Regions from separate parts of the Psychrobacillus sp. INOP01 genome, predicted to be linked through region 1. Evidence: riboswitches for the same ligand, from Rfam matches in the RefSeq annotation. Region 1 holds a riboswitch; each other region holds the start of a gene.
The links. A riboswitch is a leader RNA that binds a small molecule or an ion and turns the genes downstream of it on or off. The one in region 1 is predicted to bind S-adenosylmethionine.
Positions count from the first base shown of each region.

Region 2: another riboswitch for S-adenosylmethionine. It lies ahead of KD050_RS07075 (bifunctional homocysteine S-methyltransferase/methylenetetrahydrofolate reductase); the one in region 1 lies ahead of mtnW (2,3-diketo-5-methylthiopentyl-1-phosphate enolase).
Region 3: another riboswitch for S-adenosylmethionine. It lies ahead of KD050_RS09110 (acyl-CoA dehydrogenase family protein); the one in region 1 lies ahead of mtnW (2,3-diketo-5-methylthiopentyl-1-phosphate enolase).

Region 1 covers NZ_CP073315.1:2,059,504-2,069,830, reverse strand. The annotation lists gene KD050_RS10520 (2-hydroxy-3-keto-5-methylthiopentenyl-1-phosphate phosphatase) at 1-454, opposite strand, end outside; gene mtnW (2,3-diketo-5-methylthiopentyl-1-phosphate enolase) at 459-1,673, opposite strand; SAM riboswitch class I at 1,734-1,838, opposite strand; SAM riboswitch class I at 1,996-2,152, shown strand; gene mtnK (S-methyl-5-thioribose kinase) at 2,228-3,418, shown strand; gene mtnA (S-methyl-5-thioribose-1-phosphate isomerase) at 3,415-4,476, shown strand; gene KD050_RS10500 (sugar ABC transporter substrate-binding protein) at 4,473-5,561, shown strand; gene KD050_RS10495 (sugar ABC transporter ATP-binding protein) at 5,623-7,128, shown strand; gene KD050_RS10490 (ABC transporter permease) at 7,103-8,122, shown strand; gene KD050_RS10485 (TraB/GumN family protein) at 8,281-9,447, shown strand; gene KD050_RS10480 (EAL domain-containing protein) at 9,532-10,327, shown strand, end outside.
Region 2 covers NZ_CP073315.1:1,406,031-1,416,357, forward strand. The annotation lists gene KD050_RS07075 (bifunctional homocysteine S-methyltransferase/methylenetetrahydrofolate reductase) at 1-1,844, opposite strand, end outside; gene metH (methionine synthase) at 1-4, opposite strand, end outside; SAM riboswitch class I at 1,917-2,026, opposite strand; gene KD050_RS07080 (nuclease-related domain-containing protein) at 2,252-3,196, opposite strand; gene KD050_RS07085 (protoporphyrinogen oxidase) at 3,320-4,711, opposite strand; gene KD050_RS07090 (hypothetical protein) at 5,290-5,631, shown strand; gene KD050_RS07095 (helix-turn-helix domain-containing protein) at 5,830-6,090, shown strand; gene KD050_RS07100 (hypothetical protein) at 6,179-6,358, shown strand; gene KD050_RS07105 (hypothetical protein) at 6,404-6,835, opposite strand; gene kynB (arylformamidase) at 6,929-7,555, opposite strand; gene kynA (tryptophan 2,3-dioxygenase) at 7,699-8,547, opposite strand; gene kynU (kynureninase) at 8,563-9,837, opposite strand; gene KD050_RS07125 (DMT family transporter) at 10,086-10,327, opposite strand, start outside.
Region 3 covers NZ_CP073315.1:1,806,033-1,816,359, reverse strand. The annotation lists gene KD050_RS09120 (amino acid ABC transporter permease) at 1-295, opposite strand, end outside; gene KD050_RS09115 (transporter substrate-binding domain-containing protein) at 376-1,227, opposite strand; gene KD050_RS09110 (acyl-CoA dehydrogenase family protein) at 1,239-2,414, opposite strand; SAM riboswitch class I at 2,519-2,619, opposite strand; gene KD050_RS09105 (catalase) at 2,781-4,817, shown strand; gene KD050_RS09100 (FAD-dependent oxidoreductase) at 4,977-6,314, shown strand; gene thrS (threonine--tRNA ligase) at 7,089-8,291, shown strand; gene KD050_RS09090 (GNAT family N-acetyltransferase) at 8,366-9,130, shown strand; gene KD050_RS09085 (DegV family protein) at 9,127-9,975, opposite strand; gene KD050_RS09080 (aminoglycoside adenylyltransferase domain-containing protein) at 10,115-10,327, shown strand, end outside.

The DNA.
Region 1 (10,327 bases):
AGGGTTTACAGCAACCACAGCCTTGGCTCGTACATTGTTCGTCACAGCTATGCGGGAACTCGATGTGAATTGTTTCTTTAGAAAAATTGGATTCGTTACAATAAACTCCTGCAAATGGTCCGAATGGCTCTAGTAAGTTATGGACGAAAAAGTCTATCCCGCCACTTACGATGTAAAGAGGGATGTCATGATTTTTTGTAAAGGATACAAATTCACTAAACCCATCACGGATGATAGCCTGTTGACGTACAAAAGAAATAATTTCTGCTTTTGACTCAATAGGTAGGAGAGAGAACATTTTTGCTACACCATCTCGTATGGAAATTCGTTGACCTAAAATATCATCTTTAATTTGATTCCATTCTGGTGGAGCAAATTTTTTCATGATTGCCATAATATTATCCTGATTGGTAATGGTTCCATCAAAGTCACAAAAAACTACAAGTTTACTCATATGATCACCCCCATAATTCAAGTGCTGTTTTTAGTTCGCTATGTTGTTTCGCTGCCTGTTCTAACGGAATCCCTTCCAAAACAGCTGATACGGCCTGCCTAAAAGCTATACCACCTCCAGTTGCACCTGCGGGATGCCCATGTACACCACCCCCTGCATTAATAATGCTATCAATTCCATAGTCATCCATTAATAGTGGTACGAGACCGGGGTGAATGCCTGCAGATGGGACTGGAAAGCATTGTTTAACCTTACTGATTTTTGTTAGCTCATCACCTAAAGAAAGAGCTATAGACTTTTCAAGTGCAACGCTACCATAAGGAGAAGGGAACAATGAAAAGTCTGCTCCTGCATAACGAGTAAGTTTTCCAAGAACTAGTGATGTTGAAACCCCATAATATGCTGAGGACGTGAATGCTCCACTATAAGCCGGGTGTGCCATGAGTGGCAATTGGATTTCCTCGTCTTCCGCTAGCTCCTGAAGAACGTCTAATCCGTAAGTGTGAACATTAAATAGGAGTGCATCTGCTCCAAGTTCCCGGGCTTTTTTGGCCTTATCTTTTAATTCGAATGTACGACCCGTCAAATTTACTGCATATAGAGTACGATGTCCGGTTTCTTCATACACCTGCCTCAATACTTCTCGACCAGTAGTAATACGCGTTTCAAAAGAAGTAAGTGGATTTTCAAATAGAATTTCATCGTCTTTTACAAGATCAACTCCACCAAGTGCTTGCTGTTTAAGTTGTTCTGCCAAATATTCGATATCTCTTCCAATGACTCCTTTGAATATACTCATGATTAGCGGGCGTTCATATACTCCTAATTTTTCTCGAATACCTTGAATGCCGAAGCGGGGACCGGGAAAATGGGACAATATATTCGTGTCGAATTCTAAATCTAATAACTTTACTTCACCGTCAAGGGATAGTTTACCAAAGACAGTTGTTAAAATTGCTGGGATATCAGTTGAAAAATTTGCTGCAGGATAGAGTATTTTAATTTCTCCTTTAATTTTTTCTGGATGAATGGGATGCAGGATATCCTTAAACTCAGTAATGGATTTTACATATCCTTTATGCTTTTGTAGCTGTTCCTGTTCTAACAAAGCTAAATTAGTCCAAGAACCAATAGTCAATCCAAGTGCAATATCTTCCGCTTTTTTTTCAAAAGAACCAGATTTTCCGTATAGTTGATAGTGCGCCGTAATTCCGCTCATTTTTTCACTCCTAATATAAAAAAACCTCTTCAAATAAGAAGAGGTTAATAGTTTAACAACTTCTTATTTCTCAGCCCATTGGCTGCAAGAATTAGCACCGTGTTCACAATTGAATCGGTTGCCGGGTATCGTAGGGCTTGTCCCTCCACCTGCTCTAAATAAGAAAAAATATTCAGTTTGTATTTAGTAAATTATATTGATTATTCCATGCATTAAAAATTCTGTCAACAAGAAATTTAATAATTATATTTATTCAAAATACTGTTGACATAGCTTTTTCTAATATGCTAGGATTCTAAACAAACATCATAGTTGTACCGCACTCTTATCAAGAGCAGGCAGAGGGATAATGGCCCGATGACGCCCAGCAACCGACCGTAATACCGTTGTGAGACGGGGCGCTTTATGCGCCGGAATGTTAAATTCCGTAAGGCACGGTGCTAATTCCATCAGAAAGTTTACTTTCTGAGAGATAAGAGGTTCAGAATCTCTTATTCTTGGCCTCTTTCTTTTGGAAAGAGGTTTTTTATTTTGTAAATGAGAGGGAGATAGTAATGGCGGTAGTAGCGACGAAACAATATGAATCATTAACTAAAGAAACGGCAATTTCACTTGCAAAAGAATTATCATTATTCTCGAACGAAGCTCAATTAGTTTGCGAAGAGATTGGTGATGGAAATCTAAACTATGTATTCCATATAACAGATCAAGCAAGTGGGAAAGGCGTTATTATCAAACAGGCCTTACCCTATGCAAAAGTAGTCGGGGAGAGTTGGCCGCTTACTTTGAAAAGGGCAAAGATTGAAGCGAGTGCCTTACAAAAACATGGAGAATACGCAGTTGGATTAGTTCCAAAAGTTTATGCAACAGATGAAAATTTAGCAATCACGGTCATGGAAGACTTGTCTCATCTTAAAATAGCACGAGAAGGATTGATAAAAGGTGAGTCCTACCCTAAATTATCAACTGATATTGGGGAATATCTAGCTTTAACACTTTTTCATACTTCTGACTTTGCACTTCACCCCTTTGAAAAAAAGGCACTTGTTGTAGAATTTTCTAATCCAGAGCTATGTAAGATCACAGAAGACTTAATCTTTACGGATCCATTTTTTGATCATCAAACAAATGACTTTGAACCTGGATTACAGTCAGAAGTCGAAGCCATCTGGAATAATAATTTATTGAAACTGGAAGTGGCAAAGCTAAAAAGAAGCTTTTTGACAGAAGCAGAAGCTTTACTGCATGGAGATCTTCATACGGGAAGTATATTTGCTAGTGAAGAAGAGACTAAAGTAATCGATCCAGAGTTTGCTTTTTACGGTCCTATTGGATTTGATATAGGCTTGTTTTTGGCAAATTTAATAGTCCAATCGATTACCAGAGAAGGCGAAAAACGTGAGGTCATACATGATCATATTCATAACACATGGATTACTTTCTCCTCTAAATTTTCGGAGTATTTAAAACGAAGTGAATTCGACTTGTTTAATGACGTAGAGGGATATGATGCATTTTTGTTAGAGAAAATATTCCATGATTCAATTGGATTTGCAGGCTGTGAGCTCATTCGTAGAACAATTGGACTGGCACATGTAAAAGACCTAGATAGTATTGAAAACAAAGAGCAACGAATTTTACTAAAAAAACAAACTCTTAAAGCAGGAGAAAGATTAATAGTGAGTCGTCAGGAAATTGATTCAATAGATGCATTAATTGAGTTGCTAGGAGAAATTCAAAAATGAGTATTCCATTATCGATTAAGTGGGACGGTAAGAGGTTAATAATCTTAGATCAACAGAAACTTCCGCATGAAGTTGTCTATATAGAATTAGAAGCACTTAAAGACGTTTATGAGGCAATTATTACCCTGAAAGTTCGTGGTGCACCTGCCATTGGGATTACGGCAGCGTATGGATTAGCTAGAGAGGCACAAAGCTACAACACAAATTCGATGATAGATTTTCTAGAGATACTAAAAAAAGATGCAACATACTTGGGTGAATCTCGACCAACTGCTGTCAACTTGGTTTGGGCACTCAACCGGTTGTTAAGCGTAGCAAGTCATATTGATAATGTTCAAATTGCAAAACAAGTACTAATCGAAGAAGCAAGGAGAATCCATAAGGAAGACGAGGAGTCCTGTCGGAATATTGGCGAATTTTCACTTTCTTTACTTAAAGATAAAACCAGGGTAATGACCATTTGCAATGCGGGTTCTATTGCTACTGCAAAGTACGGTACTGCTTTAGCTCCGTTTCATCTAGGAAAGGAACGTGGTAAAGAGTTTGAAGTATTCGCCTGTGAAACTAGACCTATCTTTCAAGGCGGCAGGCTGACAGTGTGGGAGCTACAGCAATCAGGTGTCGATGTGACGCTTATCACCGATAGTATGGCTGCACACACAATAGTTGCAAAAGGAATAGAAGCAATTATTGTTGGAGCAGATCGGATAGCAAAAAATGGAGACACAGCAAACAAAATAGGAACTCTGAACTTAGCTATTCTTGCTTCCGTTTATGGAATTCCATTTTATGTGGCTGCACCATCCTCCACATTCGATTTATCCATAAATACTGGAGCAGAAATTCCAATAGAAGAAAGAAAAGCAGAGGAGATTATTAATATTAACGACAAGGCTATTGCTCCATCAAATACAAAAGTATTTAACCCTGCTTTTGATGTGACACCAGCCAAATATATCACTGCCATTATTACGGAAAAAGGAATTATTTATCCAGATTATATTGAAAATATTTCAGCTGAATTACTAAATTCAATTGAAAAAGGAGAAGGACTATGAAAACAAATAAGTATTGGTTGATATTCACGATTTTAATTATAGGGGTTTTATTAGCTGCATGTCAGCCAAAAGCTAATGGGGAAGCAACTACGTCATCTAGCTCTAACAATGATACAGAGGCTGCAGAAAATCCGCTAGCTGGTAAGAAAATTGCATTAGTTATGCAACAAAATTTAGGGACATTTTCAGCTCAATATATTGAAGGTGTAAAAGAGCAAGTAGAGAAATTTGGTGGAACAGTAACAGTGTTTACTTCTGAAGGGGATTTATCTAAAATGGCTTCCAATTTGGATGCCGCGGTGAATCAAGGAGTTGACGGTATTTTAATAGATCATGGTACAAAAGAAGCACTAAACCAAGGAGTAGAGAATGCAGTTGCAAAGGGAATTCCGGTTGTCGCATTTGATGCTGGAGTAGAAGTTGAAGGAGTAACTTCTTTAGAACAAGGCGATGAAAAAATGGCTCAAATGACGTTAAAGAAACTAGCGGAAGATTCAAATGGTGAAGCCAATATCGTGAAAATATGGGTAGCAGGTTTTGCACCGATGGAAAGACGACAAGTAGCATATGAGAATTTTCTAGGAGAGAATCCAGGGATTAAAGAAATCGCGACATTCGGTGCAGCAACACAAAATACAGCTTTAGATACTCAGTCACAAATGGAGGCGGTATTAAAGCAATATCCTAATGAAGGTGAAATTACAGCTGTTTGGGCTGCTTGGGACGAGTTTGCAAAAGGTGCAGTTCGAGCAATAGAACAAGCAGGACGTACGGATATTAAGGTATATAGTATCGATATGAGTGATGAAGATTTACAGATGATTCAAAACGACAATAGTCCATGGGTTGCATCGGCAGCAGTAGATCCTAAGGATATCGGTCGTATTCAAGTTCGTTATTTATATCAAAAAATTAACGGAGGTAATGTAGAAGAAAAGGTCGTTTTAGAACCAGTCTTTGTAGAAGCATCTAAATTGCCGGAAGAAACAGTAACGACTGGTGAACTAAGTGACTATATTGAAGGTTGGGGAGCAAGTGATCAAGGTTACACAGATGAATTAAAAGGATTAGAAGAAAACAGATAACTTAAAAGAATTTAAGCTGTCCTGTTTAATGGGACAGCTTTTTCTAAGAAAGGAGCAATCGATGCTGAATCCTTTTCTTTCCATGAAGGCTATAGATAAATCATTTGGAAAAGTAAATGCCTTGAAAAATGCTGGATTTGATCTTAAAAAAGGTGAAGTACATGCCTTACTTGGTGTAAATGGTGCAGGAAAAAGTACGCTTATGAAAGTACTCTCGGGTGTGTACGAGCAAGATATGGGAGAAATTTTGTTAGAAGGAGAAAAAATACGTATACGTTCCCCTAAAGTCGCGAAGGATCTTGGAATTTATTGTGTATATCAAGAGGTAGATACCGCTATCGTTTCGGAGCTCTCGGTTGCAGAAAATATAATGTTGGATTCGATTGTTGCTGGAACTAATACGTTTATCTCCAAAAAGAAACTAAATAGCGAAGCACGGAATACCTTGAAGCAGTTACAAGCCGAGGATATTCCGGTAGAAAAACCAGCGTTTATGCTTTCTCTAGCAGAAAAGCAGTTGGTATTGATAGCCCGTGCGCTTGTAAGTTCTGCAAAGGTTATTATCTTCGATGAACCAACGGCACCTCTATCTCTTCATGAATCTACAAAATTATTTTCAGTTATTAAAAAACTAAAAGCAAATGGAGTAGGGTGTATATTCATATCTCATCGACTACCAGAAGTATTTGAAATCTGCGATCGGATAACTGTTATGGGCGAAGGTATGTTAGTAGGGACCTATAATACTTCCGAGACTAACCAAGAAGAGATTATTGAAGCTATGCTAGGAACTTCTTATAGCAAAGATTTTCCAGTTCGTACACATGCATTAGGAAATACATTACTACGTGTTAAAGATGTTTCGAATGGAGAAAAAGTAAGGAATATTTCTTTTCAAGTGTCTGAAGGAGAAATTGTTGGTATTGTCGGGCTTGTAGGGGCTGGAAAAACAGAGTTAGCTAAAACGTTATTCGGATATTCTCCACATACAGAAGGAATTATTGAAATCTTAGGAAACACCTTGAAGATAAAGCATCCAAAAGATGCGATAAAAGCAGGCATGGCTCTTATTCCAGAAGAAAGAAGAAAAGAAGGGCTATTTGTTCACGAAGCATTGCAAACCAATGCATCTTTCCCTAATTTACAAAACTTTTCTCGTTTCTTATTTATGAATAAAAGGAAAGAAAAGTCCTTTGCGAAAGAGATTATTGAACGATTACAAATTAAAACAAGTAGTACAGAGACGCCGCTTGTTTATTTGAGTGGAGGAAATCAGCAAAAAGTTGCTATAGGCAAATGGACATCGCTGGATTCGGCTCTTTATTTGTTCGACGAGCCAACAAAAGGCGTAGACATTGGTGCAAAAACAGATATTTATAGGATGGTTCGTGAATTTGCTGAAAAAGGGAAAGGGTGTCTTTACTTTTCAAGTGAAATTCATGAAGTTCTAGGAATTTCTGATCGTATTTTAGTTATGTATGATGGTCAAATCGTGAAGGAATTATCACGGAAAGAAGCGACCCAGGAAAGGATTTTGCTTTATGCAAGCGGTGGTAAAGAAAAATAAGTTGAAAGAAAGCGGTACTAATTTTCTATTTAAGTTTGGAGCTATCGCTTTACTTATTAGTATTATTATTTATTTTAGTTCAATAAGTGAAGCCTTTTTTACATATGCAAATTTTACAGATATTCTACGCTCTATTTCTATCGTTACTCTATTAGCATTGGGTGTAACCTTCACTCTTGTAGTAGGAGGTTTTGACTTAAGTGTAGGATCTACTATGTCGCTATCAACTGTTGTGACCGCATCTCTAATGGTTTGGTATGAGATGCCTTTATGGCTTGTATTAATTGTACCCATTCTAGTTGGAGTATTAGTGGGATTAGTTAATAGTTTCCTAATTGTAATTATAGGTATTCCTGATTTACTAGCAACTTTAAGTACGATGTATATTGTTGCGGGCTTTCATCGGACATATACAGAAGGATACTCAATCTACAATAATATGCCACTTACTTCGGGTGGAACTGCTCCAGGGAAATTCTCAGAGGCATTTCTTTGGATCGGCCAAGGTAGATTGCTTGGTTTACCTGTACCTGTATGGATTATGTTAATACTCGTGGTAGTAGCTTATATTGTTCTCAATCATACACGCTGGGGTCGCATATTATATATGACGGGTGGAAATGAGGAAGCTGCAACATTGTCCGGAGTGAACACACGTAAAGTGAAGTTCATCGCTTACATCATTTCGGGCATTTTTGCTTCGTTGGCGGGAGTATTATTCACAGCAAGGGTGGGTTCAGGTCAAATTGATGCCGGCACTCCACTTTTAATGGAGGCGGTTGCTGCAGTTTTTGTTGGCTATTCCGTACTAGGAATTGGGAAGCCTAATGCACTGGGAACTTTTTTTGGAGCAGCAGTAATTGGAATTTTATTGAACGGTCTAACCATTTTAAATTTACCTTATTATGCATTTGATATTATTAAAGGAACAGTATTAGTTTTGGCGCTGGCAGTAACTTACGTTTATGCAAAGAAACGTTTTTCTCGGGCTTAGTGAGGAGAACTTCGCTAAACAAATAAAGTTTTTTCAAAAAAATTATAAATAAAATGGAATCATCGTTGAAATTTATGATAATCTACTTCATTATGAGAGATAGAGAATCTCTTAATGGTATTACTAAGAGATAATACATTAGTCGAAGGAAGTAGTTTATGTCCGAGGAAAATATTACACGTTTATATGTAAATGATAAAGAAATTATATTAATCGGAACGGCACATGTATCAAGACAGAGTGCGGAACAGGTAAAGGAAGTAATCGATAGAGAACAACCAGATTCTGTTTGTATTGAATTGGATGAGCAAAGATACCAATCTATTATAGATAATAATAAGTGGAAGCAGACGGATATCTTTAAGGTTATTAAGGATAAGAAAGCTACACTATTATTAATGAATCTGGCAATTTCTTCTTTCCAAAATCGGATGGCTAAACAGTTTGATATTAAGCCAGGTCAGGAAATGATTCAAGGTATAGCAAGTGCGAAAGAGAATGGGGCAGAGCTTGTATTAGCAGATCGTAATATCCAAACTACTTTTTCACGTATATGGCATAATCTTGGATGGACTGGGAAATCACAATTACTTACTTCCGTTTTCTTTAGTATTTTCAGTAAGGATACTATATCGGAAGAAGAAATGGAGAATATGAAATCTAAGGATACGTTAAATGCTGTATTAGCTGAGTTTACGGAATCCTTTCCAAAGCTAAAAACACCATTAATCGATGAACGTGATCAGTATTTGGCTCAAAAAATTAAGGAAGCACCAGGAGAGAAAGTTGTAGCGGTATTAGGCGCTGCCCATGTACCTGGTATTACAAAGGAAATTCATAAGGAGCAGGATTTAGCTGAACTATCAGCTTTACCACCAAAGTCAGTTGTTCCTAAAATAATTGGTTGGGCTATTCCGATTCTAATTGTGGCATTAATCGTGTTTACATTCATCGCGAATCCTTCAGCAGGTTTTGACCAGGCACTAAGCTGGATTCTGTGGACTGGTTCAATGGCGGCAGTTGGAGCAGCAGTAGCATTAGGACACCCATTAGCAATTCTAGCAGCATTTATCACGGCACCAGTTACAGCACTTCATCCTATTTTAGCATCAGGTTGGTTTTCAGGACTTGTCCAAGCGTATATTAAGCGGCCAACGATAGCCGATTTTGAAAGGTTATCAGAAGATGTCTTTACCATAAAAGGGTTTTGGAGAAACAAAGTAACTAGAGTATTACTCGTAGTTGTATTAACTAATTTGTTTGGATCGCTTGGAACCTTTATAGGTGGAGCGGATGTAATACGAGTATTTTTCAAAAATTTATAGTAATTCCATCCCTTGTTAAGCAAAGTGCCGAACAGGGGATTTTTTTACTTCATTGATACTAAACTACAAAAGGAGCGAAAGAATTTGGAGTGTAATAATTGCCGAGTAAAAGAGTTGAAATTTGAGTTTAAAGTAGATGGAGATTCCAACATCGCCCTGATAGACAGTGTCTTGAAGCATTTAAAACGCCGGAACATATTAGTAGATGCAAAAGAGAACATATTTACTGTTAAAGAGTCTGATGTTAGAGACTTTATAGACTTCTGTCAAGATCATATGGATACTTCTCAAGTCTTATTTAGGATTTCTAACCAGCCATGGGAGCCTATCGTAAAAATAAAAGAAATATTAGATGTTCAATGGATTGATGAAGTCATTAAAAAACAATTAATGGTTTGTCATTATCAACCAATTGTAAATGTAGAGGAACAGGTCTTTGCTTATGAACTTTTAGCTAGATTTTCAAAAGAAGATGGTTCCATGATGTATCCAAATGAAATATTTTCCGCTGCTAAAGCAAGAGGAAGGCTTTACGCTTTGGATAGAGCGTGTAGAATGACCGCGGTGAAACATGCAGCAGTCATTAAAGAAAAGAAAGCATTTATCAATTTCATACCTACATCTATTTATTCACCTGAATTTTGTTTGAAATCTACTACTGCCTTAGCAGAGGAACTAGGTATAAATCCTGTCCAACTAGTATTTGAAGTGGTAGAAACGGAAAAAGTAGAAGATATCGAGCATTTAAAAAGAATCCTTACATTTTATAAGAAAAAAGGGTTTGAATACGCACTCGATGATGTAGGTGAAGGCTATAGCACGATGGAAATGCTTGCAGATATAAAACCGAATTATATGAAGCTAGATATGAAGTATGTCC
Region 2 (10,327 bases), 650 kb from region 1:
ACATAGCTGAATTCTCTCTCTTTCTTACGATCAATTTCTTGAATATAATGAATTAACTCGAGGGACATATCGTATCTGAAAAATGGCGTAATAATATAAATGCCGTTAAATAGTTCTGCTGCTGTATCAATTAATTCCTTCGATATTTGGATACCTTCTGCAGTAGCACGCTCTCGATCTTCTCCACATAAACGCATACGTTCCAGCACTTCTTCGGACAATTTAATGCCCGGCACTTCATTGTGAAGAAATTCTGAATTTCGACTATTAGTCAGTGGCATAATGCCGATGAAAATAGGAGTCGATAAATGCTTGGTCGCTTCATATATTTCATGAATTTTTTCTTTCGAGTACACAGGTTGTGTGATGAAATAATCCGCTCCACATTCGATTTTCTTCTCTAGTCGCTTCACAGCGCGGTCAAGCACTCGAACATTTGGATTAAACGCGGCAGCTACAGAGAAGTTAGCTTTTTTACGAAGTGACTTTCCTGAGAAAGAAATACCTTCGTTTAATTGTTTTATTAGCTGAAGTAGTTCTAGACTAGAAACATCATAAACACTCGTTGCACCTGGGAAATCACCAATTTTCGTTGGGTCTCCTGTTACAGCAAGAATATCACGAATCCCAAGCGCATCCAGTCCCATTAAATGAGATTGGAGACCGATTAAATTACGGTCACGGCATGTAATATGAGCAAGGGGACGAATATTTTTTTCATACTTTAACATTGAACCCATTGCCATATTGCTAATACGTGGGGAGGCTAATGAATTGTCCGCCATCGTCACTGCATCAACTCCAGTAGCGTATAGCTGTTCCGCACCTTCCATAAACGTTGCCGTATCAAGATGACGAGGGGTGTCTAATTCAACAATAATCGTCCGTTCTGTTTTAGCTTTTTCATGAAGGGGTTGTGTGTTAGTCGGCTTGGCATCTTGAATAATAATAGGCTTTCTTGTCTCTACAACCTTACTAGTAATAGGTATTAAATGACCAATATGTTTTTTCACTGCTTCGATATGCTTTGGTGTCGTCCCACAGCAGCCTCCTATTAAGCGGACTCCCGCATCCCTTAGGTGCAATGCTGCTTTACCGAAATAATCGGCATCGGACTCATAGACAATCCGTCCTTCATCTATATCAAGCAGACTCGCATTCGGATAAGCTGATAGGAATGCTTTTTCTGGAAGCTTTACTCCTTCAAATGCTTGAATTGTATGATGGGGACCTAGTCGACAGTTGACTCCCACGACATTTGCTCCGATTGACTCGAGCTGATGTAGCGCATCATTCAGAGGTAAGCCATTTTGCAAAATACCAGGCTCATGCATAGATACTTGGGCAATGATTGGAATATCAGTTAGTGTACGAAGATGAGTCACAGTAGTCTTTAATTCTTCCAAGTCATAATACGTTTCAAGTAACAAACCATCTGGATCTCCCGCTAACAACTGGATTGCCTGCTGATCGAGTGAATGGATAATCTCCTGAAGCGAGGCATCACTTTTCCGAATTCCTAGAATACCCCCGATCGTACCGAGGACAAATTGATTGCCTGGTGCAGCAGCTTTTTTGGCAATTTGGATTGCCGCTTCATTTATTTCTTTCACTTGGTTTTCTAATCCATAGCGTGCCAGCTTAATGGCATTCGCCCCATACGTATTCGTTTGAATAATATCCGCTCCGGCCGCAATATAGTCTTGATGAATCTTCTCAATAATTTCCGGCTTCTTAATATTCAATTCCTCATTGCAATAGTCAATTCCATACGAATAAAGAAGTGTTCCCATTGCCCCATCCGCTGTCAGTATAGACGTCTGTAATTTCTCTAATAAACCCATTTGTATCCATCCTCTCCCATATAAAAAAGCCTTCCATGAAAAGAAGGCTTTACGAGTATGCAAGATACCACCTTCTCATCTTTCAAACTTTTGCAAAGTCTGCTGGATTTAGCACCTGACCAATTAATTGGCTGGTTGCTGAAGCGTCGTAGGGCCAGTCCCTCGGCTTCTCTTGATAAGAATTTCACTATTCAATTTTCTATTAGACATATCGTACCTTTATTCAACTAAAGCGTCAAGATATGTTTTGAATTTTCTATACACTTCGAGCGAGAAAATAATGATTCGACCGATGTTGAGCGTTATTCAACCGATAATATTATATATTCGACCGATATGACCAACTATTCGACCGATTATCACTCACATTCAACCGATTCTTACTCGTATTCGACCGATTCCTGCTTTTACTTCCACTTCCATGTATAAATTGTGTTTTTACCATTTCCACTTTTCACTAAATTCATTGAGTTTAAGATTCGACAAGCAGATTGTGAAGTATCCAGATGAAGAAATTTCTTACATTGCCGATTCTTAATTGTCTTCCCAATTAAAACAAACCACTCTCGAATCGCTTTCTCATGTGCTAGCCTGTCTACATGACCACAACGCTTACAGTTCCAACCATTCTTCTTTTTCTCTATGCCAAACACTCCACATTTTTCACAGCACACTCCAGTGTGTAAATCATTTGGATGGATGCCCCACCGACTACACATTGGATATGGAAAGTAAGGTTTGTGACTTGTAACGATTTCTTTACTCAATGCATGCATATCATTGCTAGACATACACTGTTTTTCGAGAGGAATTTTACGTAAATAGACAGGAATTGTTTGATGAAGAATAGCATTATATTTTGTGGGAGGTTCTATAACTCTAACTTTGAAGTTTGTTAATACAATTACTCCGTAAATAGGAATTGTCACACTTCGTTGTTTCATCCATTCGTCGAGTAAATAAATATTACGTTCAATCTGTATCTCGGGACTCTCAAATACATCCACTTTACCTTCTTCATTTTCTCTTTCTAATTGATAAGGATTTTCCTTAAAGCTCAACTTCCCTCCTATATTCTTACTCTCTAAAACCACTGCAAAATGCTGCGTCAAAAACACTGTATCAATCTGAAATTTCCCATACGATTCCAAACTTACATCGTGCAACACCACATATTCAAACGGAAATGAATACTTATGAAACACCTCGTCCACTCGAAATTCCCCATGAATCCCTGCCATCGCCAAATGCATTTTCGAACGAATTAATTCCTTCAACTCATGCATCTCTGGCAATCGCCGATCCAATAGTTGCAACCCAAAATAGCTATACTCTTCAGTACGCACTTTCATTATCAATAGATCACCCCATCCGCATCGTATCACAACCTTAATAATTGTAAATTCCACCAAATAAGCAACTATTTCATTTTCCCCATAAAAAAAAGGACCAAAATTAAATTTTGGTCCAAAAACTTATTCAACTATTGAATTTACGATTTTTTCTGCAGTTTCTTTACCGTTTTTAATACAAGCGACAATTCCAACTCCGTAATAAGAACAGCCTGCCAGTACTACGTTTGGCATTGCATCAGTCATTTTAGCTGATAATGATTGAATTGCCTCACCGTGTGCTAAATGATAGTTTGGCATTTGATCGTTCCATTTCGTTACTTCTATTACTTTAGGCTTGCCCGTTAATTTCAAGCTCATTTCAATGTCTTGGAGTGCAACTTCTACTAGCTCGTCCTCCGTCATATTTTTCATGCTCTCGAAGAATGGGCTTGAGCTCTTGTAGAACATACGTACAAGTAATTGATTGTCCTTTGATGTATGTGTCCATTTACGGCTTGTCCACGTGCATGCATTACATTTCACATCACTATTTTCGGACACGATAAAACCAGTGCCCTCTGCTGGAAGCTGCCCGTCTGGTATATCAAAACCAAGATATACACTAATAAGTGATGAATTTTTCAGGCTGTTGAAATCAGTATCCAACTCTTCGTCTTGAAGAATTGCCTGAGCTACATGATGAGGAGTAGCAAGCACTACACTATCTGCTTCAATCGTGTCTCCATTAGTCAATAAAACGATATAACGGCCATCCTTCTTTTCAACTTTCTTCGTTGCCACACCCTTAATTATCGTTGTTTCACTAAGTACTTCCTCTAAGCGGTCAATCAGTGTAGAAAGTCCATTCTGAAAAGAGATAAATTTTTTATTTGCATTAGCTTGAAACTTCGCTTTATTTTCTTCAAGACCCTTAATAATACTGCCATACTTATTTTTGTAATCAATCAAATAAGGCAATGTTGTAGCAATAGTAAGCTTATGTAAATCTCCAGAATACACACCAGATAACACAGGCACAATTTGTTTTTCAACTAATTCTTTCCCTAAGAAATATTCCAAAAATGACCCGACTGAGCTTTCTTTAGTGAAGGTTTCATTTGGTAATTCCAAATCTTTTAATGCTTCTTTTTTCCCTCCTTCTGACACTAGAGTGCTGCTATTTAACGACTCAATACTTGTGGGAATACCGAATACAGTATCTGCCGGAATTGCATGTAACTCATTGTTTGTGTAAATGTATGAAATGCCCGTAGAGTTGTACACCTTTTCATCTTCTAGCTGTAGCTCTTCAATTAATTTTGTGATGGCTTCGTTTCTTGCTACGATTGAATCAGCTCCAACCTCCATAATGAAGTCATCCTCCTGCATCGTATGAATCTTGCCGCCTAAATACTCGTTTGCTTCAACTAATACTAACTCTATATCTAAAGACCTTTCGTTTTTAAGTTTTTGCAAATAATGCATAGTAGAAAGTCCTGTAATTCCCCCACCAATAACCACTACTTTTTTCAACGTAACCACTCCTTATTTCAATTCATACAACTAGTATAAGCGTTTTTGAAAATATCGGATATGATTTACATCACTGCTAGAAGGTAAATTATGTACAAATGGAGAAGTTAGCTCTAATGATATCGTTCAGTAGTAAATCTGTATAGGAGGAGATAATACGGATTCGTTGTCAGTATTACATTTCTAGGTTCTATCATTTTTAGTATTCTTAATCTTAAATAAAAGGACCAATTAGAGGGTCCTTTTATTTGAAAGATATCTCTCATCTAACTTTTTTCTCAACATAAAGATAGGTAGAACTTTTTCATTTGCTACAACTTCTAAAAAAATTCAAATACTTAGTCAAAAACCCTTATATATATATTTAACTTTACATATACTAAAATATAATTTAGTTAAAAATATTGGCTATGTTAAAGGTGCGGGTTGATTTTTCTTAGTTTGTGAAGTGTTACACTTAAACTAACGCAGCAGTTTAGTCGAATAAATAAAATTAGAAAAAAGCGGAACTCTAGTTTGTTTATATTCGTATAATTATTATGATTTGATTATTATGACACTTGAAAGGTGGATTTTTTATGTACAAAGTGAATGGTATAGAAGCTTATGAAGCACATAATCGAACTGAGTTATTAGCAGGTTTAGAGGCAAAATCTGAATATATCCTTATTAAAGGAGACTATTATAAAGAAGTAAGAAAGATTATGGATACTCATCTTCCAGAGAACGAAAGTATAGGAGTGGCATTAGGAAGCGCAGGTGTGTTATCAATTCTTAATTATGCAATAGATGCAGTAAGAAATTCATTCAGTAATGCAGATAAAATGGATAAAAAAATTGACAGAAAGTTAAATTCATTCAAGGTTAAAAAGATTACAGATGATGGTTTATTATTGAGCTTAAAGCAGTTAGATTATTAGAACTTGCATACATAGAACTATTTTTGATAGTTCTATGTGAATAAATACACTTAAACAAACGGGTGCTTTAGTAAAAACATACACCAAAGTAAAATGAGCGTGGAGATATATTTTCCAGCTCATTTTTTTATGTGCATTTCAAATCAACCTTTGCCTTTAACATAGCCAAAATATTTTATTAATTGGAGGGTATAGGAAATGAGCCTTTTAGATATTTATTTACAAAAAAACGGGAAGAAACGGTACGATGTATTCAAAAAAACGGGAATAAGTCAGCAAATGCTCGCAAGTGTAAACAAAAAAGATATAAGCAGTTATTCAGTTAAGACGATACAGGCAATCGCAAAAACAGTAGAGAAGAGTGTAGGTACTGTCTTAGAAGAGTTAGTACGGTTAGAACAAGAAAATGCATACTTTGAAGCATTTAATGTAGATGACTTACTATTAGCTTTAAAATAAAGAAACTTATATTGTAATCAAGGGTGAATATAAAAAGGAAATAGATCAATTTGCTGAAGCCCAGCTTTCAGAAACAGAAACTTTAAGGTTGGAATTAGGTTCTGCTGGAACAGTAACAATTTTAGCAGAAGCGATTTTTCAATTAGCAAACCTATTCAGTAATAAAGATGCTGAGCAAAAGAAAATTGAAAGCCAAATCCGTAAGTACAAAATAAAAAAAATTAATGAAAATGAACTACTATTGTATTTGCGTCAATTAGATTATTAATTTTTCTGTAGCATGCCTTTATTTTCTCCTGAATGCTCTATTCTACTAAAGCGCCTTGTTAGTAGAGGAAGTGTTACTTTTTAAGCTATCTAACAAAACATAGCCAAATATAACCCCAGCTATTGATGTGAATGTTATATCTCCTAACAACATAACCGCATTTGAAAACAACAAGTTAGTTCCGTAAGCAATAGCAAGAAGTGGAATCATTGCTATATAGAGAGATGGGATTCCAATTACGATGACCTTAATCCAATCAAACGACCATCTCTTTTTATCTTTAATTTCTAAAATCAATTTAGGTAATCGTAACAACATTCCAATAAAAATAGAGAAAAAACTTGCAAATGTTATATACGGTTTAAGATCAAATATAATTGCAGATTTTTCTCTTAATCTCATTTGATAATCCATACCAAAATAAAAAATAAATCCAATTACTACTGTGGAAAAGAAAATAAATAAAAACCTTTTCATTCTAGCTCCTCCTTCATTTTTGTACTTAAGCTACTTACCTTTTAAAACAGAAAAGGATAGACAAGCATATCAAAGTGCTATCTATCCCGTTTATTATATTTTTTTTAGCACAGCACGTATGGGACTTCCATCTGCTCCTTCAATTTTCAAGGGTAGAGCGATTAAATCGTAATCACCAGGCTCCACATTTTCCAACAAGAGATTTTCTATAATATGCACATCATTATTAAACAGGGAATGATGGGCTAATAGCTCCTTACTTTCTATATCATCAACTGATGGTTGATCCGTGCCGATTAGAAAAATACCCCTTTCCTTTAAAAAGGGTCCAATATTCTCCTTCAAAATATTAATCTTTTCAGGAAATTTTTCAGGTGATGCAGTGTTCGTCGTTTTTAAAAGTAAACGCTCTACACCCGTTAAATCAAATCCTTCTAATTCCTCTCTGCCAATTTCAGTGGCACCAACGACACTCACCACTTTTGCACGTCCAATATACATATTCACGTCAAGCATATCTAGTGTTTTTCCTTCACTTACATAGTGAAATGGTGCATCTGCATGAGTTCCAGTATGCAAACTTGCTTTAATCGTCCCAACATTTGCAGCACCACCCTCTTCCTTTGTAGCGGTTAGTTCATATGCAAACGGAGTATCCCCTGGCCATGTTGCTATTCTAGTAGAAATAGTTTGTGTAATATCAATCCATTCTTTGTTCATTTTCCTAACCTCCCCTATAAAGTGAAACTTCAATCAGTGGGGATTCATCTCACTGATTGTTAGTTGAACCATTCGGGCATTTACGGGCAGTTGATCTCCCACAAATACTTTAGTTCTTTGGCTGAGCATTACAGTGTGGGATTTTACTGCCCGTTAATGCGGGATAAATTGGTACGCAAATCCCAAAGCTCTGGAAAGAAACGATGGTCTAATACATGTCGTAAGTAGTTCACACCAGATGATCCTCCAGTGCCCTTTTTAAATCCTATAATTCTTTCTACTGTTTTCATATGACGGAAGCGCCACTGCTGAAGCCAGTCCTCCACATCTACTAACTTTTCTGCTAATTGATACAAATTCCAGTGTTGATCGACATTCTGATAAACTTCCTTCCATGCATTTGCCACAGATTCATCCCCAACATACGTAATGGAATAATCTCGATTCAATAAATCAGGATTTATCGGAAACCCTGCTCTCGACAAAGCTTGAATCGAAACATCATAGATACTCGGTGCATAAAAGGCAACTTTTAAATCCTCATACAATTCTTTCTCTTGCTCATAAATCTTTAGTATATGCTTCGTTTTATAGCCAAGTGCAAATTCGATTTGTCGGTATTGAAAAGATTGAAAGCCAGACGCCTTACCTAGCTTATCTCGAAACTCTAAATACTCGGCAGGGGTTAATGTTGAAAGAACATCCCATGCCTGAATAATTTGTGTTTGAATTTTCGTGACTCGCGCTAGCATTTTAAAGGCTGCTTGCATTTTATCCGCTTGAATTGCATGAATTGCACTAGTCAACTCATGCAATATAAGCTTCATCCAAAGTTCACTAACCTGGTGGATAATAATGAAAAGCATTTCATCATGATGTCCAGATAACCTTTTTTGACTGGACAATAAATTATCCAGTTGCAAGTATTCACCATACGTCATATCTTCTCGAAAATCTGTGTGGATTCCACTTTCCTTTATATCTTCTGGCATGCTATCCCTCCTAATTTAAGCAACAACATCACGTTTATTTTCATATTTTTTATAAAGCTCTTCCTCCATAATCATCTTTAAAATCTGCACAGTCTTCCACACATCCTCAAACGAGTTATACAGTGCAACTGGCGCTAGACGAATGCCGTTTGGTGAACGAAAATCAGGAATGACTTGGTGCACTTTTAATGCTTTGCATATACGAGCTGCCTCTTCATGTACTAAAAAGATATGTCCTCCTCGCTTCACCGATTCACGTGGATTGGCAATTACAAAATTATATTCACCTAACACCAACTCGATTAACGTCATCATATAATCTGTCAGCTTCAACGACTTCTCACGAATAGCATCAATTCCAACCTCTTCAAACATTTTCAGCGAACCAAGTAGCGGAGCACTGCTTAGAATATTTGGAGTTCCAATTTGATAGGCACTGGCATCAGCCGCTGGAATCATATGGGTAGATAAATCGAACTGTTTCTCCTTATCTGAGCCGAACCACCCTGCAAGTCCAGGCTTTCCTCCAAAATGCTTACGGTTTACATATAAGCCCCCTGTTGCTCCAGGTCCACCATTCACATGCTTGTAGTTACACCAAAAAGCAAAATCTACATCCCATTTATCCAGTTCATGTGGTACAGAGCCAATCGAATGACATAAATCAAAACCAATAATAATATTTCGCTCATGCGCGGCCTTGGTAAGCATCTCAATATCTAATACCTGACCACTTCGATATAGCACACTAGGTAGTACTATTAAAGCCACATCATCCGTCATTGCCTTTATAATATCTTCCTCCTGTAAAGTAAAGCCATCACGACTTTTTACCAGTTTCATATTTTCCTCAGCATCAAATCCATGCAACGCTAGCTGACTACTAATTGCATATAAATCGGATGGAAAATTTAGTTCATCCGCTACTATTTTCGTACGTACTCCTTCTGGTCGATAAAAGCTAGCTACTAATTGATGTAGGTTTGCCGTTGTAGAGCCTGTTATGATAATTTCATCCTTTAAAGCACCCACCAGAGGAGCACACATCTCACTTAAAGTTTCTGGGAAGTAAAACCATGGATGCTCCCCTTGTGTCCATCCGTCTATTCCGTATTGTTTCCATGAATCTAGTAACGTCAATACTGACTTTTCTGCTCGCTTAGATAGTAATCCCAGTGAATTTCCATCCATATAAATGATATTCCGTTGGATATAAAATTCATCTCGATACATCCCCAAAGCATCTTGATCATCTAATTTTTTCGCATATTCCAACATGGTATTCTTCATCTAAAACATCACCAGCCTATTAAAAACTAAATTTTCATTCTATTTACATAAATCATATGTTTTAAGAGAACAAGTGTCAATGAATGAAAGAGTAATTTGGCAAACGTTGAATTATATAATTCAGTGGAAGTAATTTTGTTTCTGCTAGAAAGAGCCGCCAATCCGCAAAAACATATGGCATATATAGTAATGATGCATTCCCTTCCATGTCCATGTATTAAAGAATTTATATCTAAGTTAATTAAATGCTATGAAAGCAATTTTAATCCTACGGCTGCACCTAACACCATTGCGATAAATATAATACGCTTCCAATCTTTTGATTCATTGTAAAAAAGCATCCCTATTATGGCGCCTCCTGAAGCACCAATTCCCGTCCAAATTGCATAAGCCGTTCCCATAGGCAATGTCTTCATCGCAAAGGCGAGAAAGCAAAAGCTTGCACCAAAGCCAATGAATAGTAGAACGGCTGATTGCCAGTTCCTATCCT
Region 3 (10,327 bases), 250 kb from region 1:
ATACTGCTGTATTTAAATCATGTAAATATAACCCGAAATTATCGGCTAAGGCAGGTACACCGTAATACACTAAAAACAGTAGTACGATAGATGGAGTACATCTTAAAATGGTTGTATAGAAATTTGCCGTTTTTTTAGCAATTTTACTCTTGCCAAGCTTCATCACAGCAAGGATCAAACCGAAAAAAGTCCCGAAAATAATGGATAATCCCGCAACCATAAAAGTTACTTGTAAAAATGGAAGCAATACCGGAAGTGAGTTCCATATGTACGATATATCAAAATATTTTTCCATATTATGCATTATTCCCCCTGTGATATTTTGAAAGGCTGCCTGCGCATCCTACGCTAGGCAGCCCTTATAGGAATCCGATATTATCTTTCTACTTGGTCTAACACTTCAAAAAGATCTCGGCCGTAGAACTCAGTGCTAAGTTCATTTGTTTTCTTTTCTTCTTGTAATTGTTTTATAGCTTTATCATATGCATCTGCAAATTCTTGTTCTTTTTTGTTGAATAATGGCCATGTCTTGATAACAGCAAACTCATTGTAAACAACTTCATCTTTTAGGTTGTAATAAGGACCACTTTCATCTAAAACTTGTTTTTGGAATGGTCCTTCAATAATTACTCCCCCGTCAACGCGACCTTCATTGACCCATTGCACTACATCCACTGTAAATGCATCTCCAGCATCTAGTTTAACCGGATTATCAGGGTTTGCTTTGTTGTATTCGTCAATTACTGTATACTGCGCATTATTTGCAGCAATCGGTGCCAAAGAGTATCCAGCAGATGCAAAATCCTCTAAGGACTTAATATCTTCATTTTCTTTTTTCAAGACGAGACCTGCACTACTTAATCCAAGGAATTTTTGTGGAAATATAAATTTTTCTGTACGTTCCTCTGTCCAAAACGCATTTTTCACCCCAACTTGGAATTTGCCTTGTTCTACTCCGATTAATAGATCATCACTTGTAGTTCCTACATATTCAAATTCATATTCAGGTAGCAGTTCATCTACTAGTTTCATTACCTCTACGTCGTATCCAGTTGCATTTCCGTTGTCGTCTAACCAAGAAATAGGTTTAGAGGCCATGTCATATGCTACTTTTACTTTGCGAACATCTCCACCTTCTGAGGAAGTAGAAGCTTCTCCAGAACTACAAGCTGCTAAAATTGAAATAGACGCAAATCCAACTGCTGCTAATTTAAAATACTTATTCATGTTCATTCTCCTTATCTTTTCACTAAGTTTTTATTTTTTACCTCTTCTAACGCTGAAAGTGCCAGTTTTTTAATAGTCATATCATCCATAGGAGGATTATGAAGTCCTGCTCGGACATCTCGATAATAACGTTGTAGCGGATTAGTTCGCTGTAAGCTTTTAGCCCCAACTAAACGCATCGCTTTATCGACAATAGTGATGGCTGAATTAGTAACAATATGCTTCGCTACGCTTACTTCGTTTGAAAGTAAATCTTTTGTAGACTCATTGTCATAGGCAGTAGCAACTCCATAAATGACTAATCTAGCCTTCGTAAGCTCCAAATCTATTTCTCCGATGAGTTGCTGAACATTTGGTAGCTGTGCTATAGGTCCATTCAAGCTATTTGGTGAATGGGTATTGGCAAAATGTACTGCGTAGTCTCTTGCTGCCTGTGCAATTCCTAAATAGGTCGCTGGTATATGTAATAGCCAACCATTTATCTTCCCGCCACTAGCGAATTCAGGGAGTTCTACCAAATGCGATTCATGAACGAATACGTTATTTAGTACTAAGTCATTACTACTCGTTCCGCGCATGGATATAACATCCCAGGTTTCTTCAATGGAAAGACCTTCTGTATTACGAGGAATAAGGAAGAAGCCGACTCTTTCTTTTTCCTCAATCCAAGCAGATGTTAAAAAATAGGAAAGTACAGGGGAAGCGGTCGTGAATATTTTACGTCCATTTAATACCCAAGAATCTCCGTTTTTTATGGCAGTAGTTCCAGGTCTACCCCCACGCGTTGGACTTCCGGTTTGTGCTTCACTAACGGAACGATTTACGAGTGCACCATTTAATACTTCTGCTGCGAAAAAGTCTAGTTTCTCCTTCGTCCAGAGTTTGTTTTCGAATAGTTCACCAACAACACCTAAGCTCCAACCTACAGATAAAGCCGTATTGGCATCAAAGCTAGCAAGTGTTTCTTGTAAAAGAACCATATCGTAGACAGAAAATCCATTGCCTCCATATGATTCGGGTAGAGTAAGGCTTGCATATCCAAGCTTGATCAAATCCTCCACATTTTCTTTTGGGAAAATAGATTGCTCATCAATTTCGGCGGATTTACTTTTAAATTTATCTTCTAACACATATAAACGATCGATCCATAGTTGCTGTTTTTCCGTTTTGATGTACAAATTATTCAAAGTTGTCGTCTCCTTTAATATAAATTATTCCAATTAGTTAAGTTGGTATTTAAAGAAAATAAAAAACCCTTCCCAGAAATGAAAAGAGTAAGTAGTTTTGTGTACACTTATCTCTCAAGTTTCTTGCTGGAAGTAGCACCATACCACAGCTGTGGCGGTTGCTGAAGCATCATCGGACCAGTCCCTCAGCTTCTCTTAATAAGCAGTATGGAGTTGTTGAAATAATCGTACTACTTCAACTAGATGAAGTCAATAGTAATTCCTATAAATTTAATCGGAATTGATATTGAATTTTTTTAAAGGGTTTTTGAAAGTTCATACAGGGTAATAAAAAATAGAGAAGAGAAAAATAGAGGAGGAGATAGCTTGAATAAGAAAGTAAATGTAAGCAGCAAAAATGAACAATTAGAAGAATTCCGAGTGGATGATCAAGGTCAAGCTATGACTACAAATCAGGGTCTAAAACTATCAGAGGATGAATTTTCTTTAAAAGTGGGAGAACGGGGACCCACTTTGATAGAAGATTTTCACTTCCGTGAAAAAATGACGCATTTTGACCATGAGCGTATTCCTGAACGTGTAGTGCATGCTAGAGGATATGCGGCTCATGGAGAGTTTGAGCTATACGAATCAGCGAGCGAATTTACAAAAGCGAAATTCTTACAAACACCTGGCACAAAGACCCCAGTATTCGTAAGGTTTTCTACTGTGGCGGGATCACGCGGTTCTGGTGAGTTAGCACGGGATGCTAGAGGATTTGCGACGAAGTTTTATACGGAAGAAGGGAATTATGATTTAGTAGGAAATAATATTCCAGTCTTTTTCATTCAAGATGCTATTAAATTCCCGGATCTGGTCCATGCTTTGAAACCAGAGCCGCACAATGAAATTCCACAAGCAGCTACTGCTCATGATACATTTTGGGACTTTGTTGCCAACAATCAGGAGACGGCACATATGATAATGTGGGCAATGTCGGATCGTGCCATTCCACGTAGCTTTCGTATGATGGAAGGGTTCGGTGTAAATACATACCGTTTCATTAATGAGGCAGGTAAATCCCATTTTGTGAAATTTCATTGGAAACCGTTACTTGGCATCCATTCTGTTGTCTGGGATGAAGCACAAAAGCTAAATGGGAAAGATCCAGATTTCCATCGTCGTGACCTATATGATTCGATTGATAATGGCGATTATCCCGAGTATGAATTTGGAGTCCAACTAATTGCAGAGGAAGATGAATTTAAATTTGATTTCGATATTTTAGATCCTACTAAACTATGGCCTGAGGAAGAGATACCAGTAAAAATTTTAGGGAAGATGACATTAAATCGTAACGTAGATAATGTATTTGCCGAAACGGAGCAAGTTGCATTTCATCCAGGAAGTGTTGTACCAGGAATAGATTTCTCAAATGATCCACTACTTCAGGGACGATTGTTCTCCTATACAGATACACAATTAATCCGTCTAGGTGGACCTAATTTTCATGAGCTGCCGATAAACAGACCTGTTTGCCCATTCCATAACAATCAACGTGATGGATATGGAAGACAAACGATTAATGTAGGAAGAGTGAGTTACCATAAAAACTCTCTTGCTGGAAATACTCCAACACCTGTTAGTGAAGTGGAAGGTGGGTATACACATTATCAGGAGAAGATAGATGCTCGTAAAGTTCGAGCTAGAAGTGAGAGTTTTAAAGACCATTTCTCACAGGCTACGTTATTTTGGAATAGCATGAGTGATCCAGAAAAAGAGCATATTATTAGTGCATTCAGCTTCGAGCTTGGTAAATGTAAAGAATTGACCGTTCGTCAACAAGTACTAGAAATGTTTTCACATGTAGATTTGGACTTAGCGAGTAAGGTGGCAGAAAATTTAGGGCTCGTGGTGCAAGGTGTAAGTACTCCCACTAATACAAAATCTTCACCAGCACTTAGTCAGTTGAATACTATTATGAGACCACAAACACGAAAAATTGCTGTTCTAGTTGGAGAAGGATTTGACGAGGATTTAGCTAAGATTCTTGCTGACTTAAAAGCAGGAGGAACAATGCCAGAAATAGTGAGTGATCACCATGGATCAATCGCTGGAGCGGATGGGACGCTACTACCGGTAGACCATACATTCCTAACTGCTGATTCTGTATTGTTTGATGCAGTGTATGTAGCAAGCTCGCATGGTAAAACGGCCATGTTTGAAAAAGAGGCTTCATATTTCATCAAGGAAGCCTATGCGCATTTCAAACCGATCGGTGCTACATTTAGCGGAGAGCAACTAGTCGATAACCTTCACTTTACTGGTCAAGAGGGAGTTCTCTCCAAAGAAACTGGCAAGAGCTTTGTAGATAGTTTTTTAAATGCTATAGCTGCACATCGCTTCTGGAACCGAGCAGTTTAAACATCAGGTGGGCATGTCCAACTATTAGGGCATCCCCATTTTACATAGAATATAAATGGTATAGTGTTAGTGAGAAACCCTAAGAGTATTTTTCTTTGTGTATAATATACACAAAGGTTTACTAATACTGAAAAGAAGCAAAGCAGAGGGGGAAATTTCATGCACTATGTAATAATTGGCGGGGATGCAGCGGGGATGAGTGCGGCAATGGAAATTGTACGCAACGATCCAGGAGCTCAGATTACAACGCTGGAAAAAGGGCATATCTATTCCTATGGGCAGTGTGGGTTACCCTATGTAGTTGGACAGCATGTGCCTTCTTCAACAGACGTTATAGCTCGAAGTGTAGAAATGTTCCGAAGTAAATATGGTATTGATGCAAAGACAGGATATGAAGTGACTCAGGTGGATCCCATAAATAAAACTGTGTCAGGAGACATCCTACAAACGAGAGATAATTTCATCTTAAAATATGATCGTTTACTTATTGCAACGGGGGCTACCCCAGTAGTTCCGGAATGGGATGGTAGTCATTTGTTAGGGATTCATACGATTAAGACGATTCCAAATACAGAGGCCATTATCGCAGATTTAGAAAATGTTCAACAGGTTACGATAATTGGAGGAGGATATATCGGATTAGAAATGGCTGAAAACTTTGTAAGTATTGGAAAAAAGGTACGCATTATTCAAAGAGGGAATCAGCTTGCTGGCATATTTGATAACGATGTAGCATGTTTAATACATGAACATGCAAAGGCTAATGGCGTGGAAGTGTTATTAAATGAGGAAGTTCAATCGTTAACGGGAGATACTCGAGTAAATAAGATAATAACGGACAAAGGTGGCTATCCAACAGACTTAGTTTTAGTAGCTGTTGGAGTTAAACCAACAACGGAATTTTTAGAAGGTACTGGCGTTCAAATGCACCCGAACGGAGCAATTGTAGTAAATAATCATTTAGAAACGAATGTGGAAAATATTTATGCAGCAGGAGATTGTGCAACTCATTTTCATCGTATTAAACAACTGAATGATTATATCCCTCTAGGAACTACTGCAAATAAACAAGGTAGAATGGCTGGATTAAATATGATTGGTCAAATGACTGAGTTTAAAGGGGTTGTCGGCACTTCCATCATGAAGTTTTTTGATTTGACGCTAGGAAAAACTGGACTGACTGAGAATGAAGCAAAGCAGCTTGGTATTTCATATGATGTGCATGTTCAGGAAGCTACGGACATTGCAGGTTACTATCCTGGCAAGGAAACAATGCATATGAAATTGATTTATCGTAAGGATGATCAACAGCTATTAGGTGGTCAAATTGTTGGAGGAAATGGTGTAGATAAAAGGATTGATGTATTAGCAACAGCCCTTTATCATCGAATGAGCTTTTCTGAGTTATTGGATCTTGATCTTGCATATGCTCCTCCGTTTAATGGCGTTTGGGATCCGTTACAGCAAATGGCGAAGCGAAACATTAAGAAAAAATAATAAAGTAGTGTTGACTATTTAAATTTTGTTGCATATACTACTAACAATAATAATTTTAATAAGTAAATAGCGAAGAAAAGGACATGAATCATTTAATATTTTCTTATCAGAGAATGGGGTCACCGACTGAAAGCCCTTAAAGAAAAGCGAATGATTTACCACCTTGGAGCAATTATGGGGAAAGCATTTATGTAATTATCCATGATCGGGAAACCGTTATCTTGTATGAGCGCAACAGATTTTTTTATGTTGCAAATTAGGGTGGAACCACGACCACACTCGTCCCTTTACCGGGATGGGTGTGGTCTTTTTGTATTTAGCTTCTTTCAGCATTCATCCCCCACTTCTATAAGTAGGGGATGAATGCTGTATATATTACAATCTGAGGAAGTTCAAACTACCAGCTCTTGCCAAGCTCGTCGCAATAATTATGGCTGATTCAAGTTGAATACCTGAAGTCACTGAATCAAGACAAAGCTAAACTTAATATTCAAGCGAAGAAAAGGACATGAATCATTTAATATTTTCTTATCAGAGAATGGGGTCACCGACTGAAAGCCCCTAAAGAAAAACAAATGATTTACCACCTTGGAGCTATTGTGGGGAAAGCATTTATGCGATTATCCATATTCGGGAAACCGTTATCTTGTATGAGAGCAACAGATTTACGTGTTGCAAATTTAGGGTGGAACCACGACCACACTCGTCCCTTTACCGGGATGGGTGTGGTCTTTTTTGTTAGACAAAATTTAAATGTAAAATGGAGGAATTAACATGTCAGTGAAAGCAGAAGAAAGAGTAAGTCATCAAAATTTAGGGCAACAATTGGAACTGTTTATGTCGATGGAGGAAGCGCCAGGAATGCCGTTTTATCTACCAAAAGGGATGATATTGCGGAATGTACTTGAAGATTTGTGGAGAGAAAAGCATCAACGAGCAGGTTATCAAGAGATTAAAACTCCCATTATGATGAAGCAGGAGCTTTGGGAAAAATCAGGACATTGGGATCACTACCATGAAAATATGTATTTTGCAGATGTAGATGATCAAAAATATGCGATTAAACCAATGAATTGTCCAGGAGCAGTATTAATTTTTAATAGTAAGCGAAGAAGCTACCGAGAGCTGCCGATTAGATATGCAGAACTTGGATTAGTACATCGTCATGAGCTTTCTGGATCGTTGAATGGATTATTACGTGTTCGAGCATTCACTCAGGATGATGCTCACCTATTTGTTTTGGAGGAGCAAATTGAAAGTGAAATAGCTAAGGTGATAGACCTTGTAGATGAATTTTACTCAGAATTTGGCTTTAGTTATAAGGTAGAGCTATCCACTCGACCAGAAAATTATATGGGGTCAGTAGAGGCTTGGGATCAAGCAGAGCATGCGCTTGAAACAGTTCTTCAGCATAAGCAGGTAGAATATCAAGTAAATGAGGGCGATGGAGCATTTTATGGTCCCAAAATTGATTTTCATATATTAGATGCCCTAGGACGTAGCTGGCAATGTGGCACTGTTCAGCTCGACTTTCAAATGCCTGAGAAGTTTGGCTGCAGGTATATCGACGAAGACAATCAATTACGCCAACCGATTATGATTCATCGGGCAATTTACGGTTCCATTGAACGCTTTATAGCTATTCTTTTAGAGCATTTTCAAGGTAGTTTTCCACTGTGGTTATCGCCGATTCAAGTTAAAGTACTGCCAATTTCCGACGCACATAGCGTGTATGCAGAGGAAATAAAACAACAACTTGTGAAGATGGGGTATCGAGTGGAGATAGACAATCGGGTAGAAAAAATTGGCTTGAAAATTCGGGAAGCAGCTATGCAAAAGCATCCTTATATGCTCATTATAGGAGATCAAGAAAAGGAAAAAAATGTAGTTTCTGTTCGAAAACACAAAGTAGGTGTTTTAGGTGAAATGAGTATTTCAGAATTTATCGAGAGATTAAACGAGGAGAAGAAAATATAAATACAAAATGCATCTCATTTCAACAAGGATTTTCGGTAGTATATAACGAATGAAACTATTACGGAGGTCGTTGAATGGGAAAGTGGATATTATTATTGGGAGGTCTCGCTATTCTATCTGGTAATGCCTGGGGAATCTATTCTATGTATCAGCCGAGAGTAGGGCCTATTGGAAACGGAGAAATTGCGAACCATATTTGGGTCAGTATCTTTATAAGTATTTTAGCGGGGTTAATAGCTATTGCTCAATTTGTAGTTTTACTTCTTTATGATAATCATAAAAAGAGATTTCCAAGATTGGAAACAGAACGATTTTTTTTGCGACCGATTGAAGCTAGTGATGCAAAAGAAGTATTTCATTATTTTTCAAAAGACGAGGTCACAAAGTATTATGATTTGAATACGTTTAAGGACATAAAGGAAGCAAAAGTATTAATAGGAAATTGGCAAAAGCGATACCATAAAAAAGAGGGGTTTCGCTGGGGAATTGCTACGAAGGAAGATAATAAGATTATTGGTAGCTGTGGTTATCACAATTGGGAGAAGGAACATTTTAAAGCGGAGGTTGGTTTTGAAGTGACTCCAGAGTTTTGGCGAAAAGGGATTATGACAGAGGTTTTACAGCCTGTTCTAAGTTACGGTTTCGAGACAATGGAGTTAAATCGAATTGAAGCACTCTTTGATCCTGAAAATTTAGCATCAAAAAAAACATTAGAAAAAGCAGGCTTCGTATATGAAGGAATTTTAAGGCAATCGGCGTTTGAAAAAGGACATTTTTGTGATGCGGCAATTTGTTCCTTATTAAAAGAAGAGCATGTGCGAAAAGCGCAGGCTCTTTAATATCTAATCCAGCTAAGTCCAGTTGTTCCTTCTCCAGCATGTACTCCAACACAAGCACTAAGAGGAAGGACAATTACTTTTAGTTTAGGGAATTCTTGTAGCAATTCTTCTTTCCATGTTTTTGCGTCAGTCGTGTTATTGCAGTTAATAACTGCAACCTCTGGAACTTTGGATATTTTCATATCATTACGTAGCAAGTTCATGACATATTTTTTAGCTCTCTTATCTGCACGAACCTTTTCTTTCATCACTACTTTTCCGTTATCAAAGGAAATGACAACTTTTATATTTAGAAGATTACTTAGAAAGGCTTTGGTTCCAGATACGCGACCGCTTTTATGAAGTTGCGTTAAGCTCGATGGTATAAAGGATAGTTCGGAGTTTTTCGTCATATTTTCAATACGAGCAACAACCTCCTCTATGTCGTGATTTGCTTCCATCATACGCTTACCGACTTCCAGCATTTTGACCATTGGATATGATCCTATTTTAGAGTCAATTGAATACACTTGAAAATTTGCCATTTTCGAAGCAGTTTGTGAGCTATTATAGGTTCCTGACAACTCACTGGATGTGTGAACAGCAACGGCACAGTCGTACCCTTTTGCTTTTAAATCTTCATATAATTGCACCATCTCACCGATTGGAGGCTGTGAAGTTTTTGGGTGAACCTTTGCTTTGCGTAACTTGTCATAAAATTCGTCATGCGTCATTTCAATTGTTTCTTTAAAAGCACCATCTTCAAATACGATATTTAAGGGAAGGACATAAATATTATGTTTTTCAATGAAAGTTGGGTCTAATAAAGCAGCAGTATCAGTAATCCAAGCAACTTTTTTCTTCATAATTTTAAGGGCTCCTTTTAATTCTATTAGCGCTAATTTACATCAGACTTAATATTAGCAATAGTGTTATATGTCATGTTTTGTAGGTATTTCGGAGCCTAGTACATATTTTGAACATAATTACAAAGGGGAGTGAATCATGAAGCAATCATTACCACAGGAGGTACATCAATTGATGCAAGCATTTTTGCATTTATTGAATACATATTTCTCAAAGGATTTAATTGAAGGGGTCTATATTTATGGATCTACTGCATTAGGGGCTTTTGAACAGGAAAAGAGCGATATTGACTTTATTGTTTTATTGAAGCGAACAGCAAACAAACAAGAAACAGAAATTCTAAAGAATATT